DNA from 2 places in the Hymenobacter erythromyxa genome. Region 2 is predicted to be linked to the other one. Evidence: riboswitches for the same ligand, from Rfam matches in the RefSeq annotation. Region 2 holds a riboswitch; the other holds the start of a gene.

Region 1 (8,060 bases), 1.7 Mb from region 2:
ATCACCTACAAAGTGATTCTGCTGGTAGCTATTACGCCGGGCGGGGCGGGCATTGCGGAAGGTGCTTTTCCCACGTTTTTCGGCAAGTTTATCGGTACGGCTACCATGACCAGCTTTATGGTGCTGCTCTACCGCATTGTAACCTATTACCTATATCTGGTGCTGGGCGCGGTGTTCCTGCCGCGCTGGGTGGCGCGGGTGTACGGCCGTCGCACGGCCCAGAAGCTGATGCATTCGTAGTCAGGCTGCCCTATCCAATCAACACAAAAAAGCCTTTCTACCAGTGGCAGAAAGGCTTTTTTGTGTTTTTCAGACTTCGATTTTCAACCGGAGCTTAGTCGGCCTCCAGCATCATTTGCGAGCCATCGGGGGCGCGCAGGGTAATTTCATCTTTGGTGAGATTTACGACATCAAAAGACAAAGTGTTGCTGCTGCCGGTAGGCGTGAGCGTAATTTTTTTAGCGGTCTGATCAAACGTGTACGTGCCCTGCATGGTCTGGGAGGGCGACGTCATGTTGAAGTTGCCGTTGGCAAAGAAGCGCAGCTCGGTTTTCTTGTCGGCGCTGGTTTGGTCTACTTTGTCGCCGGTGGCGGTGGTTTCCTTATCGGTCTTCCAGACTTTGCTGTCGGTACCGTAGAGCATATTGGTTTCGCCTACTTTATTTTCCTGGTTACAGGAGGTAGCAAACAGGGCCACCAGCACCAGCAGGCTGGCCAGATAGCGAAACGGGAAGGGCATCAGTTTCATAGGGAATGGAGGTGAAGTTGGGAGAAACTTGCAAGGTGAACTACCCGCTGGGTGCGCTATGCTTTTCCGGCGGATAGCCACTTCTTACGACAGGCTTTCCAAAGGGTTGGGATAAGTCTATTGACTCCCGGAATAACAACCAAATTGGTTCCACCGCGTAAGATTAGCGTTACATGCCTATGGCTATCAGGCCGATGCAGTACCTCCACTCCTCTCCTACTCCTAAATAACCACTCCCATGGGACTCTTCGATTTTCTGAATAAAGGCGAGCAGAAACCTGTTCAGCCAGCCAATAAGCCCGCCACTGGCAACACCGATTTCTTCGGCAACGCCAACCAGCCAGCGGCTACTACTCAGGGCGATACCTACACCGTAGTATCGGGTGATTCGCTCTCCAAAATTGCCAAACACCACTACGGCGACGCCAGCAAGTGGCACCAGATTTACGACGCCAACAAAGCCACTATCGGCTCTAACCCCGACCATATTGAAGTAGGTCAGGTACTGACTTTACCAAAAATTTAGTCTCCGACGCTACTTCCTCCAAACGCCGCTCTGCTCCGCAGGGCGGCGTTTTTTTGTGCATTCAGCTGCGTATAGCTTGTTTCATTTTAAGCCAAAGCGGTTAAAAAAAATGCGCTTAAAATTTTGAGTTCTGAATCTGGCGCTTACATTTGCCCTCACCAACCCGGTACTCCCCCGCTCGCGGCGGGGCAGTTTTCATAGGATTTATACAGAAGTGGCGAGAGAACAGGCTCCGTGACCCACTGGCAACCTTCGACCGCGCGAAAGGTGCCAATTCCTGCCCAGACCAGCTGTTGCTGGCGGGAGATATAAGTTGAGTGCCATGGAAAACACCCTCGCTTTCGCCTTATCGTATCCGTTTGCTCCGGCCGCCTCGTTGCGTCCCGGCACCTCAACGGATGTCTGTGTTTCCGCCTTCGCCGCTGCGCGAATGCGAATGCGCTGCTGTTGCAGCGCGTGTTGTTGCTGTTGCTAGCCGCTTAAATCCGGCTCCCTCCAGCACCCCTCCTCTCTTTTCCTGTTTAGCCCTGATTGGTAATGCCCCTTGGCATTCCATGAGGCAAACTGCATCCTAACCGCCGCAATCCGCTTGCTTTAGCCGGTTTCAGGAGGGTTTCCGCTACGCTTCGTCGTGGCCATTTTGCGCCCCCTGGCGCCTTCCCCAGTCAAAAAATTCTTCTTTAAATACAGACCCATTATGTCTACTCAGAACCTGCATTTCGAGACACTCCAACTCCACGCCGGCCAGCAGCCTGACCCCGTAACCGGTTCCCGCGCCGTCCCAATTTATCAGACCAGCAGCTACGTATTCAAAAACGCAGAGCATGGCGCTAACCTGTTTGCCCTCAAGGAATTCGGCAACATCTACACCCGGTTGATGAACCCGACCACTGACGTGTTTGAGCAGCGTATTGCGGCGCTGGAAGGTGGAGTAGCCGCGCTGGCCGTGTCCTCGGGGCTGGCCGCGCAGTTCATTGCACTCAACAACATTCTGCAGGCCGGCGACAACTTTGTTTCCTCCTCCTTTCTCTATGGGGGCACCTACAATCAGTTTAAAGTAGCCTTCAAGCGCCTGGGCATAGAGGCCCGGTTTGCCGATGGCGACAAGCCCGAGAGCTTTGAGGCCCTGATTGACGACAACACCAAGGCCCTGTACCTGGAAACCATTGGCAACCCCAGCTTCAGCGTGCCTGATTTTGAGCGCATTACTGCCATTGCCAACAAGTATGACCTGCCGCTGATTGTAGACAACACGTTTGGTGCGGGCGGCTACCTGTTCCGCCCCCTGGAGCATGGCGCGCACATTGTGGTAGAATCGGCTACCAAGTGGATTGGCGGGCACGGCACCAGCATTGGCGGCGTGATTGTGGATGGCGGCAAGTATGACTTCGGCAATGGCAAGTTTCCACAGTTTACGGAACCATCAGAAGGCTACCATGGCCTCATATTCAATGATGTGTTCGGCAAAAACGGCCCGTTCGGCAACATTGCCTTCATCATTCGGGCACGGGTAGAAGGCCTGCGGGACTTCGGCCCTTCGCAGAGTCCGTTCAACTCCTTCCTGCTGTTGCAGGGGCTGGAAACCCTGAGTTTGCGTCTGGAGCGCACCGTGGAAAACACGCAACGCATTGCTACCTGGCTGGAGCAGCACCCCCAGGTAGAGAAGGTAAACTACCCCGGCCTGAAAAGCAGCCCCTACTACGCCTTGGCGCAGAAATATCTGACCAAAGGAGCCGGGGGCGTGCTCACCTTTAGCATCCGCGGCTCCAAGGATACGGCTACCCGTTTTATTGACAACCTGAAGCTGGTGAGTCACCTGGCCAACGTAGGCGACGCCAAAACGCTCATCATTCAGCCTTCCGCTACCACGCACCAGCAGCTTTCCGAGCAGGAGCAACTGGCGGCCGGGGTACTGCCCACGCTGCTGCGCCTGTCCGTGGGCATTGAGCACTTTGAAGACATTCGTGCCGACCTGGCCCAGGCTTTTGAAGCCGTTCGGGAAGATGTGCCGCAGTCCAAGGAAACCAGCACTACCCTGCTGGAGCCCAAGGCCGAGCACGCGCAGCCGCTGGAGGTTTAATATCAGTTGCCAGTTGTGAGTTATCGGTTACCCGTTCGTTCAAAAGAATCCTGGCAACCGGCAACTCACAACTGGCAACTGGCAACTCAACATATGGGTTGGGCTCCGCCGGCACTTAAGAGTCTATTGGGTGGGACTAGGACTCGCCGACATTTGGGCCCAACCCTTTCTATCACGGCGCTGCCCAGGCGGGCAGCGCCGATTAGGAATTTCCTTCCGGATATATCATGCCTGAAGACTTCATATTTACGCTCCCCCAGCCTTTGCCGCTGGAAGGTGGTGGGCTGCTGCCCGGCGCCCAGGTGGCCTACCGCACCTACGGCACCCTGAATGAAGCCCGCGACAACGTCGTCTGGGTATGCCACGCCCTCACGGCTAATGCCGAGGTGCTGGACTGGTGGCCGGGGCTGTTCGGGGATAATTGCTACTTCGACCCCGCCGACTGGTTTATCGTGTGTGCCAACGTGCTGGGCTCCTGCTACGGCTCTACGGGTCCGCTCACTGTGCACCCCCAAACCACCCGGCCCTGGTACCAGGAGTTTCCCCTGCTTACCGTCCGTGACCTGGTGGCGGCCCATGAGCAGTTGCGCCAGCATCTGGGTTTAACCCAGGTTCATACTCTCATTGGCGGTTCTCTGGGCGGACAGCAGGCGCTGGAGTGGGCCGTGCAGCAGCCCGGGGTGTTTGCGCACCTGGTAGTGCTGGCCACCAATGCCCGGCACTCTCCCTGGGGCATTGCGTTTAATGAGGCCCAGCGGCTGGCTATTCTGGCCGATGAAACCTACCACCAGTCCTCCCCAACCGGGGGGCAGCGCGGCCTGAAGGCGGCCCGGGCTATGGCGCTGCTCAGCTACCGCAGCTACGATGCCTACCACCAAACGCAGGCCGAGCCGGCCGATGACACGCTGGAGGATTTTCGGGCCAGTGCTTATCAGCAATACCAGGGCAACAAGCTGGTAGCCCGCTTCAATGCCTATACCTACGTGGTGCTTTCCAAAGCCATGGACTCGCACCACCTGGGGCGCGGCCGGGAAAGTATTGAAACGGCTCTGAGCGGCATTAAAGCCCGCACGCTCATCATCGGCATCAGCTCCGATGTGCTCTTTCCGCCAACGGAGCAGCGCCTGCTGGCGCGCCATATCCCGGGAGCCATGTATGCAGAAATAGAGTCCCGCTTCGGCCACGACGGATTCCTGATTGAAACCGACCAAATCACGCATTTTCTCGAACGATTTCATGCCCAGACCTTCGCACACTAGCCTGCCGGACACCGTTCACTCGCCCCTGCGCATTGGCCTCATGGGCTTTGGCTGCGTAGGCCAGGGCCTGTATGATATTCTGCAGCAGCTGCCGGAGTTTGGGGCGGAAGTACGGCGCATTGCGGTAAAGAACCCCGCCAAAACCCGCCCCCTGCCCGCTCACCGGTTTGAATACCACGCCGATGCCCTGCTGGATGACCCGGAGCTGGACGTATTAATAGAGGTAATTGATGACGCCGCCGAAGCTTTCCGGCTGGTGAAGGCCGCCCTGCAGCAGGGCCGCCGCGTGATAACCGCCAATAAGGCCATGCTGGCCCGCCACCTGCCCGAACTGGTGCAGCTACAGGAGCAGTTTGGCGGCACACTGCTGTATGAAGCCAGCGTGTGCGGCAGCATTCCCATTTTGCGCACGCTGGATGCCCATTTCGGCAGTGAGCCCCTGCGCTCGGTCAGCGGCATTCTGAATGGCTCCTCCAACTATGTGCTCACGCGCATGACCCAGGAAGGCACGGATTACGCCGCCGCCCTGGCTGAAGCCCAGCTGCTGGGCTTCGCCGAAACCGACCCCACCCTGGACATGGCGGCTTTCGACCCGCGTTCCAAAGCCGTTATTCTGGCGGCCCACGCCTACGGCTTACTTCTGCAGCCGGAACAGGTGCTGCACCTGGGCATTGAAGCCATTACGCCCACCGATATTGCCTACGCGCAGGCTCAGGGCCATAAAATAAAAGTAGTAGCCACCCTGGAGCAGCTGCCCGATGGCCGCGTAACGGCGCTGGTAGCGCCCACCTTTGTGGCGGCAGATTCCCCCTTGTATACCGTAGAGCATGAGTTCAATGGGGTATCCGTAGAGGCGGCGTTTGCCGGTACGCAGTTTCTGCGGGGCCGCGGGGCCGGCGGGCACCCCACTGGCTCCGCCGTTCTATCGGACTTGGCCGCCTTGCAACGCCAACAGGCCTATGGCTATACCAAGCTCCGGCAGACAGCGCCGGCCTTCACCAACAATCTGGCGGTGGAAATTTATCTGCGCACACCGAAAGAAAACGTGCTCGAAGCCCTGACGTTGACGGATGTTTCGGTGGAAGGGAGCGGGCCGGAGGGGTATTTTGCCGTAGGCTACACTACGCTGGCCACGCTACTGGAGCAACGGGAAAACTTGCGGCAAGCCGGAGCATTGGTAGTGCGCACCGGGCCAATCCGTATCACGGAGGTAGCGCAGCAGGTGGCAGAATCTGCGCTGGCGCAATAACGAGCAGGCCAAGGGCCAAGGGTAAGGCCGGCACTTAATTAAGTCAGGGAATGTGTATATTCCAGTATGGAATCGAGCCGGGTTTTTCATCCTTGAAAAACCAAATGGCTCAGGCATTTACCTGGGCCGAAAAGGTGTTCTTGGTTCTTACCGCTTTGCCCTATGCTTGCCGCTCTGCTTCTGCCCTTTTTCAGCCTGGTAGCGGGCTGGTGCGCCCAGCCCACCCCGGCCGCACTGCGCGATAAAACCGTGCGCAACGACTTTGAAACGTTGGTGGAAGCGGAGCGCACCTTTGCCGCCTATGGTCAGGAGCATTCCGTGCAAAACGCCTTCGGCAAATACCTCGGCAATGCGTTTCTGCTGCATAAAGGCCAGTTTATGCGGGGCCGCGACATTTATGGCCAGGCACCAGAGGAGCCCGGGCGCTTAATCTGGCGCCCCGTGTTTGCCGATATTGCCGCCTCCGGTGACCTGGGCGTGACCACCGGCCCCTGGGATTTTCGGCCGAATACCCTGGCCGATGCGCCTACGCGGTTCGGCAACTTTGCCACCATCTGGCGCAAGACGGATTCCGGCAGCTGGGAGGCCGTGTACGATGGCGGCATAAGCCACGCGGCCCCTGCCAAACCAGCCGCCGAGCAGCTCCGGCCCGTCCGATATGCCCTCAAGCAGGAATCGGCACCGGCAGACACGGCCAGGCGCCGGGCTGAATTGGCGCAGGTAGAAGCGGATTTTGCCAGCCGGGCCAAAAAGTGCCTGCGCCAGGCGTATCAGCCAGTGCTGGGGCCCACGCAGGAGTTGCGCCTGCTGCGCGAAGGGGAGCAGCCGTTTCTGAATACGGCCGCCTGGGCACTAGCTAAAACCTCTACCCAAGCGCTGCTGCTGCAGCCGGTAAAAACGGAGGTATCGGCGGCGGGCGACTGGGGCTATTCCATCGGCTATATCGGGCAGCTGCCCGAGCGGGGCCAGTTTCTGCACGTATGGCGCCGCACCGATGGCCAATGGAAGCTAACCATGGAAGTGCTTAGCTTACGCGTCATCTGAGGTAGCCTCGCCGCCTGAAAATAGAATGGAGCAGCCCTGGCCTTTGCCGGGGCTTTTTTGCTGATGCCAGCTGCCTGCGCTCCGGCTTTTGTTGCGTAGGTTTGCCCAGTTCATCTTACTGCGCTATGCCCACCGCTCCTGACCCGCTTCGCCCCCAAGACCGGGTGGCCATTGTATGTACGGCCCGTAAAGCCTCTCACGAAGAGCTGGCCGCCGCCGTGGCTACGCTTACCGGTTGGGGCCTGGAAGTAGTACTGGGCGAAAGCACGAATATTGCCCACCATCAGTTTGGCGGCGACGATGAAGTGCGGCGGCGCGACTTTCAGCACCAGTTGGACGACCCCGGCATCCGGGCTATTCTGATTGCGCGCGGCGGCTACGGCACCCCGCGTATCATTGACCAGCTGGACTTTTCCCGCTTTGCAGAGAACCCGAAATGGGTAGCCGGCTTCTCGGATATCACCACGCTTAACTGTCACCTGCTGCGCCTGGGGCACCAGAGTATTCATGGCGTGATGCCGTTGCTCTTTCACCAGCCCGGCGGCGAGGAAGCACTGGAAAGCCTGCGGCGGGCGTTGTTTGGCGCACCAATAATCTATACCGTGGCGCCACAGTCGCTTAACCGTTTCGGCACGGCCGAGGGCGAGTTGATAGGCGGCAACCTCAGCCTGCTGCAAAACCTGACCGGTACTGCCTCCGACTGCCCTACCGATGGCCGGATTCTGTTTCTGGAAGACACCGACGAGTATCTCTATTCCATAGACCGGATGCTGGTGCACCTGGACCGCACCGGCAAGCTCTGCCATCTGGCCGGGCTGCTGGTAGGCCACTTCAGCAACCCCCAGGATAACCTCGTGCCCTTTGGCCAAACTCCCTACGAAATCATTGATACCTACGCCCGCCGGTATAATTTCCCGGTGGCCTACGGCTTCCCCGTTGGCCATGAGCCCGAGAACATGGCTCTGATTTGTGGCCGGCAAGCCAGGATGACGGTGAATGAGAGTGGGGCGCGGGTGGAGTATATGGAGGCGCCATAACGGCTATGCGTATGGCCTCAGCAATTCATAAAGGCCTTCTTTTTCAAAGAGTAGTTTACCAATTCTTAGGCTTGACCACCCCGGTAGCAGACGGTAGGTAAAACGTGGAACCTGCTC
Region 2 (8,060 bases):
TGCAGCTGCGGTTTACGCCGCTATTCGCAGGTATGTCGGAGGCGGCGCTGGCGGGCATTTCGCCCGCCGGTGTCGGCCGGCGGCTCCTGCGGGTGGCGGGCTATACTGTGCTGCGGCTTATGGGAAATATTGTACAGCCCATTCGTAACCCGGAGAAATTGCACGGGGCGGTTTGGCTGTATGTAGTCAGCGCCAATAACTATGATTCTTTGCGCTTTATCCGGGAGGCGCGGCAGGATAGTGTATTCGTAGCCGGGCAGCAGAAACAGATTGGGCGTTATCAGCAGCAGGTAAACCGGTTGTCGTTGCGCCGCAAGCTTTTGTACTACTGGCAATTCCCCGGCGTTTTGCTGGGGCTTTGGCGGCGCGAAGGCAAGCTGGCGCTGCGGTTTTTCGACCTCATTTTTTACGCCGTAGGCTATTATGAAGTGTATCGGCGGGCGTTGCGCCACTACCGCCCGCGGGCCGTGGTTTTCGCCAACGACCACAACGACGATACCCGGGCCCTACTGCTGGCTTGCCAGGCCGAAGGAGTACCCACCACCTACGTGCAGCACGCCAGCGTGAGCCCCTATTTCCCGCCGTTGGGCTTCGATTTAAGTTTGCTGGAAGGTCAGGATGCCCTGGACAAATACCGCCAGTGCGGCCCCGTGGCGGGCCAGGTAGAACTGGTAGGAATGCCTAAAGCCGACGGCTTTTTGCATCAACGAAACACCAGTCCCCGCGTGTTGCGCGTGGGCGTAGCCTGCAACATTCACGACCCGTTGGATGCTATTGCCGGCCTGCTGCAGGCACTGCTGCCCGCTTTCCCGGAACTCACCTTTACTTTGCGCGCCCACCCCAGCGACACGCGCAACTTTCAGGACCTGGGGCGGCAACTGCCTGCGTTGCAATTTTCCGATGCCCGCACCGAGGGCGTGTTTGCCTTCCTCCAGCGCCAGGACGCCCTGATTGCCGCCGACACTTCCACCCATCTGGAAGCCGTGCTGCTGAACGTGGCCAGTATTTACTACCGCTTCGGCCAGCAGCTCCCCGATGATTATTACGGCTATGTCTCCCGGGGCCTGATAGAGCGCGCAGCCACCCTACCAGAGTTGGAAAAACTCTTGCGGCAACTGCACCAGCACAAACACACGGATCTTTACCTACGGGCTGCCTATTACAACGCCACTCTGGGCACTTCCGACGAAGGGCATAGCCAGGAGCGGGCTCTGCGGATTCTGGCGGGTTGGCTGGAAAATGTAGCTTAAGCGGTATGTCTGCTGCCCTTCCTCCCCTAAACCCGGCGCCTGTATCCACCGAAACCCGACTGGCGTATGTTCTGCGGCATTTTCAGCAGGCTTATGAACCTATGGTCACCGTTTCCATCGGCTACGAAGAGACGAATGCAATTCAGTTGATGCGAGGCGACCGGGGTTTCTTCGAGGGGCAAAACCCCTATCCACCTACGCCTACGCGGCGGGAATGGCGTCACCAGATGCTCCCGTTTTTCTTTGACTGTTTCCCGGAAGAGCCCCTCCTTACGCTAAAGTCAGGCAAGGCCCTTATTGGCGTAGACCTTATCTCCGCCGCTTTTTACCTGCTAAGCGGCTGGCAGGAATATTTCTCTGACGAACGGGACCAGCACGGGCGTTTTCCATTTTCAGCCAGTGTTCAGTATCGTTATGGGTTCGTAGACACGCCCGTCGTTAACTATTACTTCGATATCCTCAAAACGGCAATTGAACACGTAACGGGCCAGCCGTTACAGACGCGCCGTTGGGCTGGTGGGGCCGCCTGGGCCGCCTTCATCACACACGATATTGATAACCTGTACAGCGCGTGGAAAGCGCCAGCGAAAGCGGCTCTGCGACGATTCGATCTACTGAGTTTCGGACGTAAAATGTGGCGACACTTTACCCGGCCGGATGCTTGGGACAATCTGGCCCACGTGCAGCAGACCGTTTCCGCTCACGGTGCTAAAAGCACGTTTTTCTTTTTGCCAGAGCACCGGAAGGCCGCGAATGGGACGCCTAATGCCGACTACCGGTATCATCAGGTGCGTTCATTACTAAACAATGTACTGCAAGCCGGAACTAGTATAGAGTTGCACGGCAGTATTGGCACCTCTACCAATGCCAATAAACTGCACTATGATGCAGAGCAAATTTGTCACTTTGGCCCCACGGGCCAGGGACTGCGCTTTCACTACCTGAGTTGGGAGCCCCGGACCACACCCGCGTTAGTAGATGAGTTGCTTTTTGCTTTTGACACGACGCTCGGCTTTGCCGAGCATTTTGGCTTCCGCAACTCCTACTGCCTGCCTTTTCAGCCCTTCAATTTTGCCCTCGGCAAGGCCGCAGATTTTCTCGAAATTCCGCTGAATGTGATGGACGCTACGCTCCACCATCCCAATTATTTACAGCTGGCACCGGAGGAAATCTTACCCGCTTTAACTCCCATGCTGCAGGAAATTGAACGGTTTGGCGGCGTGTGCACGGTGCTGTGGCATAATGAGAATTTCGACCCGGCTAACAAGCACAACGGCCCACGTCAGTTCCACGAATTGATGGAGTACCTTCGCAGCCATAACGCGGCATATGTAAACGGTTCAGAAATTCTGACTGCTATACACGCTCGACAGAATTCATAGAAGACTACTAAGCAACCAACAACTTGGGCATCGTTCAGCGGCAGGGACTGCGCAATACCCTGATTTCTTACCTTGGGCTGGCCCTGGGCTTTGTGAATACTACGCTGCTGCTGCCGCGGTTTCTGGCGCCCAGCCAGCTGGGACTGACGCAGGTACTGGTGTCCATTGCCACCATTTTTGCGCAGCTATCGGCGGTGGGGTTTGCCAGTATGGGCATCCGGTTTTTCCCATACTTCCGCGACGCCGAAAACCGCCACCACGGTTTTTTGCCGTTGCTGCTGGGCTTGCCCCTGGTGGGCTTTGCGGTGGTTACCGCCCTCTACGTGTTGGGCCAGCCGGTCATTCTGAGTTTGTATTCGCACGATGCCGGCCTGCTGGGACCTTATTACCTCTGGGGCATTGCGCTGGCCTTTTTTACGCTGCTATACTCCCTGCAGGATGCCTACCTGAAAGGGCTGTACCACACGGCGTTTTCTTCCTTTCTGCAGGAAATTCTCCTGCGGATACTCATTGCGGGCGCCGCCTTTTTATTCGGAACCGGCTACCTGACTTTCCACCAGTTTGTGCTGGCCTACATTGGGGTCAACAGCCTGATTACGCTTTTGCTCACGGGTTATCTGGCTTATATCGGGGAGCTGCATCTGCGGCCTACCAGGGCGGTATTCCGCGTGCGGCCGGTGCGTGAGCTGGTAAACTTTGGGGCTTTTGCGCTGCTTTCCAATATTTCGGGCACCGTGATAATGACGGTGGATTCCCTGATGCTGGGCTCCAAAATAAACCTGGCCGCGGCCGGCGTTTATGCCATTGCCATCAACATCAGCACCGCCCTCACTATTCCGTGGCGGGCCCTCAGCAAAATTGCCTTCCCCCTGCTGGCCGAGTACTGGAAGGAAAACGACCAGTCCCGCATGGCCGATTTCTACCGCAATACCACGCGCCTGCTCACTACGCTGGGCTGCTGGCTGGCGCTGGGCATCAGCCTCAATCTGGATTTCATCTACCACCTTATTCACCGTCCCGAGTACGCCATTGGCACCACAGCCGTGCTGCTCCTCCTCATGGGCCGGCTATTCGACAGCATTACGGGCGTAAATGGGCTGATTGTGGTAACGTCCCCGCGCTACCGCTACGATTTAATCTTCAATATCTCCCTGGCGCTGGTCACGGTGGGCCTCAATTTGCTGCTGATTCCAGCCCTGGGACTTACCGGGGCGGCCCTGGCCGCGCTGCTTTCCCTCACCAGTATTAATGTGGCCCGCACTTGGTTTGTGTGGTATAGCTACCGCATGCAGCCCTTCACCTGGCGCATTCCCCTCATCGTCTTTTTAGCAGCTATTGCCGGAGTTTGTGGCTGGCTGATGCCAGATTTGGGCACCCCGTTTCTGACGATGCTGCTCCGCTCCGGTGTGCTGACTGTGGTATATGTTGGCCTGCTTTTACTGACAAATTCAGCCCCGGAAGCCCTCCCCTTCTTGCAAAAAATAGGCACCCGGTTTAAGACTTAAGAAATTGAAGCATTTCATGAATCAGACTTCTCATAGCCTGATTTTTTTATTTGTTCATTTTCTTATTTTTAAGGCTGCTCTCAAGTAATATTTATTGCCATAAAGTGACTTAAGACCACTTTTCCAGCAAAATATCAAGTTTGATATAATGGTTCTGTCAACTACAATTTCAGGATATTTTATTTTATACTTTAGGCCAGCATTATATTCCTGAAACAGCCGCTGATCCGTTCCTTTTCAGCAGCAACTGAAAAAATAAAATTTGGAAGTATAAAATTTCGCCTCCTAACTTTGGGGCATCAATTCTTTACCAAAGGATTGTTTTTATACAGAGGCGTGGAGAGACAGGCTCTACGAAGCGCCGGCAACCAGCGGACCATCCGAAACGGTGCCAAGTCCTGAACATATAAAAACAACAAACTGTGAAACGCTTCCTCAACTCCGCTACCACATCCGCCACCGCCTCTGCTGTACAGCATGGGTGTTGTGCCATGATGGGTATGCCCTGTTGTTGTTAGCACCACGCCCCTCCCGCTTTTCTGGTTGTGTGCTTCTGAAGGCCCGCTGATGCGCTTGTGCGCTTAGTGCTCCGTAGCTGTACACCCCGCCTTCTGCCTCGCCGGGCACTACGCGTCGTTGCGCTGTAACGCCGCCCGCTGCCGGGGCCATTGTTTGGCCGGAACATGGGCTTGCTGCCCGGTTCTCCCCTTCCTTTTCCTGTTATGTCCGCAGTAAATGCTGCGCCGGCCGTTCTTGCCTTGCTGGACGACCTGCGCCCCCGGCTGATTCAGGCTTCGGCTCTGGAGCGGCTGCGCCTCGTGGCCCAATACTTTCCCGGGCAGGCCGTGTTTTCCACCTCCTTCGGGCTGGAAGACCAGATTATCAGCCACCTGATTTTTGAGTTCGACCTGCCCATTCAGGTGTTTACGCTGGATACCGGCCGCAATTTCCAGGAAACCTACGCTACCTGGAACAAGACGCTGCTCAAGTATCAGAAGCCCATTGAGGTGTTCTTCCCGCAGCAGGCCGGCGTGCAAAATCTGCTCCTGGAAAAGGGGCCAAACTCGTTCTACGAGAGCGTGGACAACCGCAAGGAATGCTGCTTTATCCGCAAAGTAGAGCCTTTGAATCGGGCCTTAGCCGGGAAGCAGGCATGGGTAACCGGCATTCGGGCCGAACAGTCCCAGAACCGCCAGACCATGGACCCCGTGGAGTGGGACGCCGCGCACAACCTCGTCAAAGTTCACCCCCTGTTCGACTGGACCTGGGAGGAGGCGGTGGCTTTCACCCAGCAGCACAGCATTCCGGTGAATACACTGCACCAGCAGGGCTTCGTCAGCATTGGCTGCGCGCCCTGCACCCGCGCCATTGGCCCCGGCGAAGACTTCCGCGCCGGCCGCTGGTGGTGGGAAGACTTATCGGCCAAAGAATGCGGGCTGCACACCACAGCCGCGCACAATGGCCCCGACCCGGTGGTAGAACCGATGCACTCAGAACGTCATGCAGAGCACAGCGAAGCATCTCGCGTGCTGACGTCTGAATAGCCTTTCAACATCAGCACGCGAGATGCTTCGGCTGCGCCTCTGCATGACAAATTATTATCCTTCTCATGAGTACCCCAACTTTCGATTATCTCGACCGGCTGGAAGCCGAAGCCATTCATATTCTTCGGGAAGTGGCCGGCCAGTTTGAGCGGCCCGCGCTGCTGTTTTCCGGTGGCAAAGATTCCATTGTGCTTACGCGTCTGGCAGAAAAAGCCTTTCGGCCCGGTCGGTTTCCTTTTCCGCTGGTGCACGTGGATACCGGCCACAACTTCCCCGAGGTGCTGACTTACCGCGATGCGCTGGCCGAACAGCTGGGAGAGAAGCTGATTGTGCGCAGCGTGGAGGAAACCATCAAGCGGCAGCGTCTGCGCGAGCCCGGCGGCAAATACCCCAGCCGCAATCCGCTGCAGACTTATACCCTGCTGGAGACTATTGAGGAGTTTGAGTTTGATGCCTGCATTGGTGGTGCCCGCCGCGACGAAGAGAAGGCCCGAGCCAAGGAGCGCATCTTCTCCGTGCGCGACGAGTTCGGCCAGTGGGACCCCAAGCGCCAGCGCCCCGAGCTGTGGAACATCTACAACGGCCGCATTCAGAAGGGCGAAAACGTGCGCGTATTCCCCATTTCCAACTGGACGGAGCTGGACGTGTGGCGCTATATCCAGCGCGAAAACATTGCCCTCCCCGATATTTATTTCGGCCATGAGCGCACCTGTGTGGTGCTTCCCTCCGGCCAGCTGCTGGGCCTCACGGAGCACATCCGGCTGGATCAGGACGATGAAATTGTGACCCGTCAGGTGCGCTTCCGCACCGTGGGCGACTCCACCTGTACTGCCGCCGTGGAGAGCGACGCGGCCACCGTGGAGGACATTATTGAAGATCTGTTGCTGGCTAAAGTAAGTGAGCGGGGCGCTACCCGCCTCGACGACAACATCTCGGAAGCCGGCATGGAAGACCGGAAGCGCAACGGCTATTTCTAGCCTCTGGCAGTTCTTTTCAAACTACTATTTACCGGCTGCCTCCTGGCACGCTTCCCCAATATGGACCTTCTCCGATTTATCACCTGCGGCAGCGTCGACGACGGCAAAAGCACTTTGATTGGCCGCCTGCTCTACGATTCTGAATCTGTTTCCCTAGATGTACTGGCCGCGCTGGAAAAGCGCCAGGCTTCCAACGGCGTAGTGGATCTGGCCCTGCTGACGGACGGCCTGCGTGCCGAGCGGGAACAGGGCATCACGATTGACGTCGCCTACAAGTACTTCACCACGCCCCGTCGCAAGTTCATCATTACCGATGCGCCCGGCCACGTGCAGTACACCCGCAACATGGTGACGGGCGCCAGCAACGCCGACATGGCCATAGTGCTGGTGGATGCGCGCCAGGGTGTGATTGAGCAAACGCGCCGCCACACGCTTATTGCCGCGCTCCTGGGCATCCAGCACTTTGTGCTGGCCGTGAACAAGATGGATCTGGTGCAGTATGATGAGACGATATTCAACCAGATTTCCGCCGACTACGCCGCCCTCACCGACCACTTCCAGCTGCCCAAAGCCACGGCCATTCCGCTAAGCGCCCTGAACGGCGACAACGTGGTAACCCGCTCCCGGCAACTGCCGTGGTACGCGGGCCCCAGCCTGCTGGAACATCTGGAAAGTGTGCCCGGCGCGGTGGAAGTGGCCGCCGCTCCCCGCTTCCAGGTGCAGTATGTTATTCGCCCGCAAACGCCGGAGCTGCCCGACTACCGCGGCTATGCCGGCCAGGTGCTGAGCGGCCAGTACCGCCGCGGCGACAAAGTGCGCATCCTGCCTTCGGAGCAGGAATCAACCATTGAAGCTATTGAAGTAAGCCAGCAGAAAGTGGAAACGGCCACGGCGCCGCAGGCCGTGGTCATTCGGCTGCGCGATGACGTGGACGTGAGCCGCGGCGACACCATTGTCCCGCTGCACGACGAGCCCACCCTGACGCGGGAGCTGGAAGCGACGCTGTGCTGGATGAGTGAGCAGCCCCTGTGGCCCGGCCGCAAGTTGTTGCTGCAGCATCATTCGGCGCTGGTGAAAGCGGCCGTTCCGGCCATCCTGCACAAAGTAAACGTGCACACCTTTGCCCGCGCCGCCACCGACTCAGCCCAGCTCAACGACATCGTGCGGGTGCGCCTGAAAACGGCCGTTCCGCTGGCCGTGGACAATTACCACCAGAACCGCACCACCGGCTCTTTCATTCTGGTAGATGAATTGAGCGGCGACACGGTAGCGGCCGGCCTCATCGGCGAAGCCAATGCCAACTACTTCACGGCGCCAACGTCGCCGCCGGTTGCCTTTTCGATCTAAAACGATAAACAGTTTGGGTTGAAAAGAGCGTCATGTCGAGCGAAGTCGAGACATC

What was found. Region 2 has a riboswitch for S-adenosylmethionine ahead of AM218_RS07820 (phosphoadenylyl-sulfate reductase). Riboswitches for the same ligand answer to the same signal wherever they lie in the genome.
Region 1: another riboswitch for S-adenosylmethionine. It lies ahead of AM218_RS00390 (O-acetylhomoserine aminocarboxypropyltransferase/cysteine synthase family protein); the one in region 2 lies ahead of AM218_RS07820 (phosphoadenylyl-sulfate reductase).

Annotation. Positions count from the first base shown of each region.
Region 1 is NZ_CP012623.1:92,416-100,475, reverse strand. It holds gene AM218_RS00405 (lysylphosphatidylglycerol synthase transmembrane domain-containing protein) at 1-240, shown strand, start outside; gene AM218_RS00400 (hypothetical protein) at 335-748, opposite strand; gene AM218_RS00395 (LysM peptidoglycan-binding domain-containing protein) at 987-1,274, shown strand; SAM riboswitch class I at 1,476-1,589, shown strand; gene AM218_RS00390 (O-acetylhomoserine aminocarboxypropyltransferase/cysteine synthase family protein) at 1,972-3,354, shown strand; gene metX (homoserine O-acetyltransferase MetX) at 3,582-4,613, shown strand; gene AM218_RS00380 (homoserine dehydrogenase) at 4,591-5,862, shown strand; gene AM218_RS00375 (hypothetical protein) at 6,025-6,906, shown strand; gene AM218_RS00370 (S66 peptidase family protein) at 7,032-7,943, shown strand; gene AM218_RS00365 (MutS-related protein) at 7,947-8,060, opposite strand, start outside.
Region 2 is NZ_CP012623.1:1,811,825-1,819,884, forward strand. It holds gene AM218_RS07805 (glycosyltransferase family protein) at 1-1,250, shown strand, start outside; gene AM218_RS07810 (DUF7033 domain-containing protein) at 1,256-2,632, shown strand; gene AM218_RS07815 (lipopolysaccharide biosynthesis protein) at 2,656-4,137, shown strand; SAM riboswitch class I at 4,459-4,550, shown strand; gene AM218_RS07820 (phosphoadenylyl-sulfate reductase) at 4,860-5,681, shown strand; gene cysD (sulfate adenylyltransferase subunit CysD) at 5,747-6,658, shown strand; gene AM218_RS07830 (sulfate adenylyltransferase subunit 1) at 6,719-8,005, shown strand.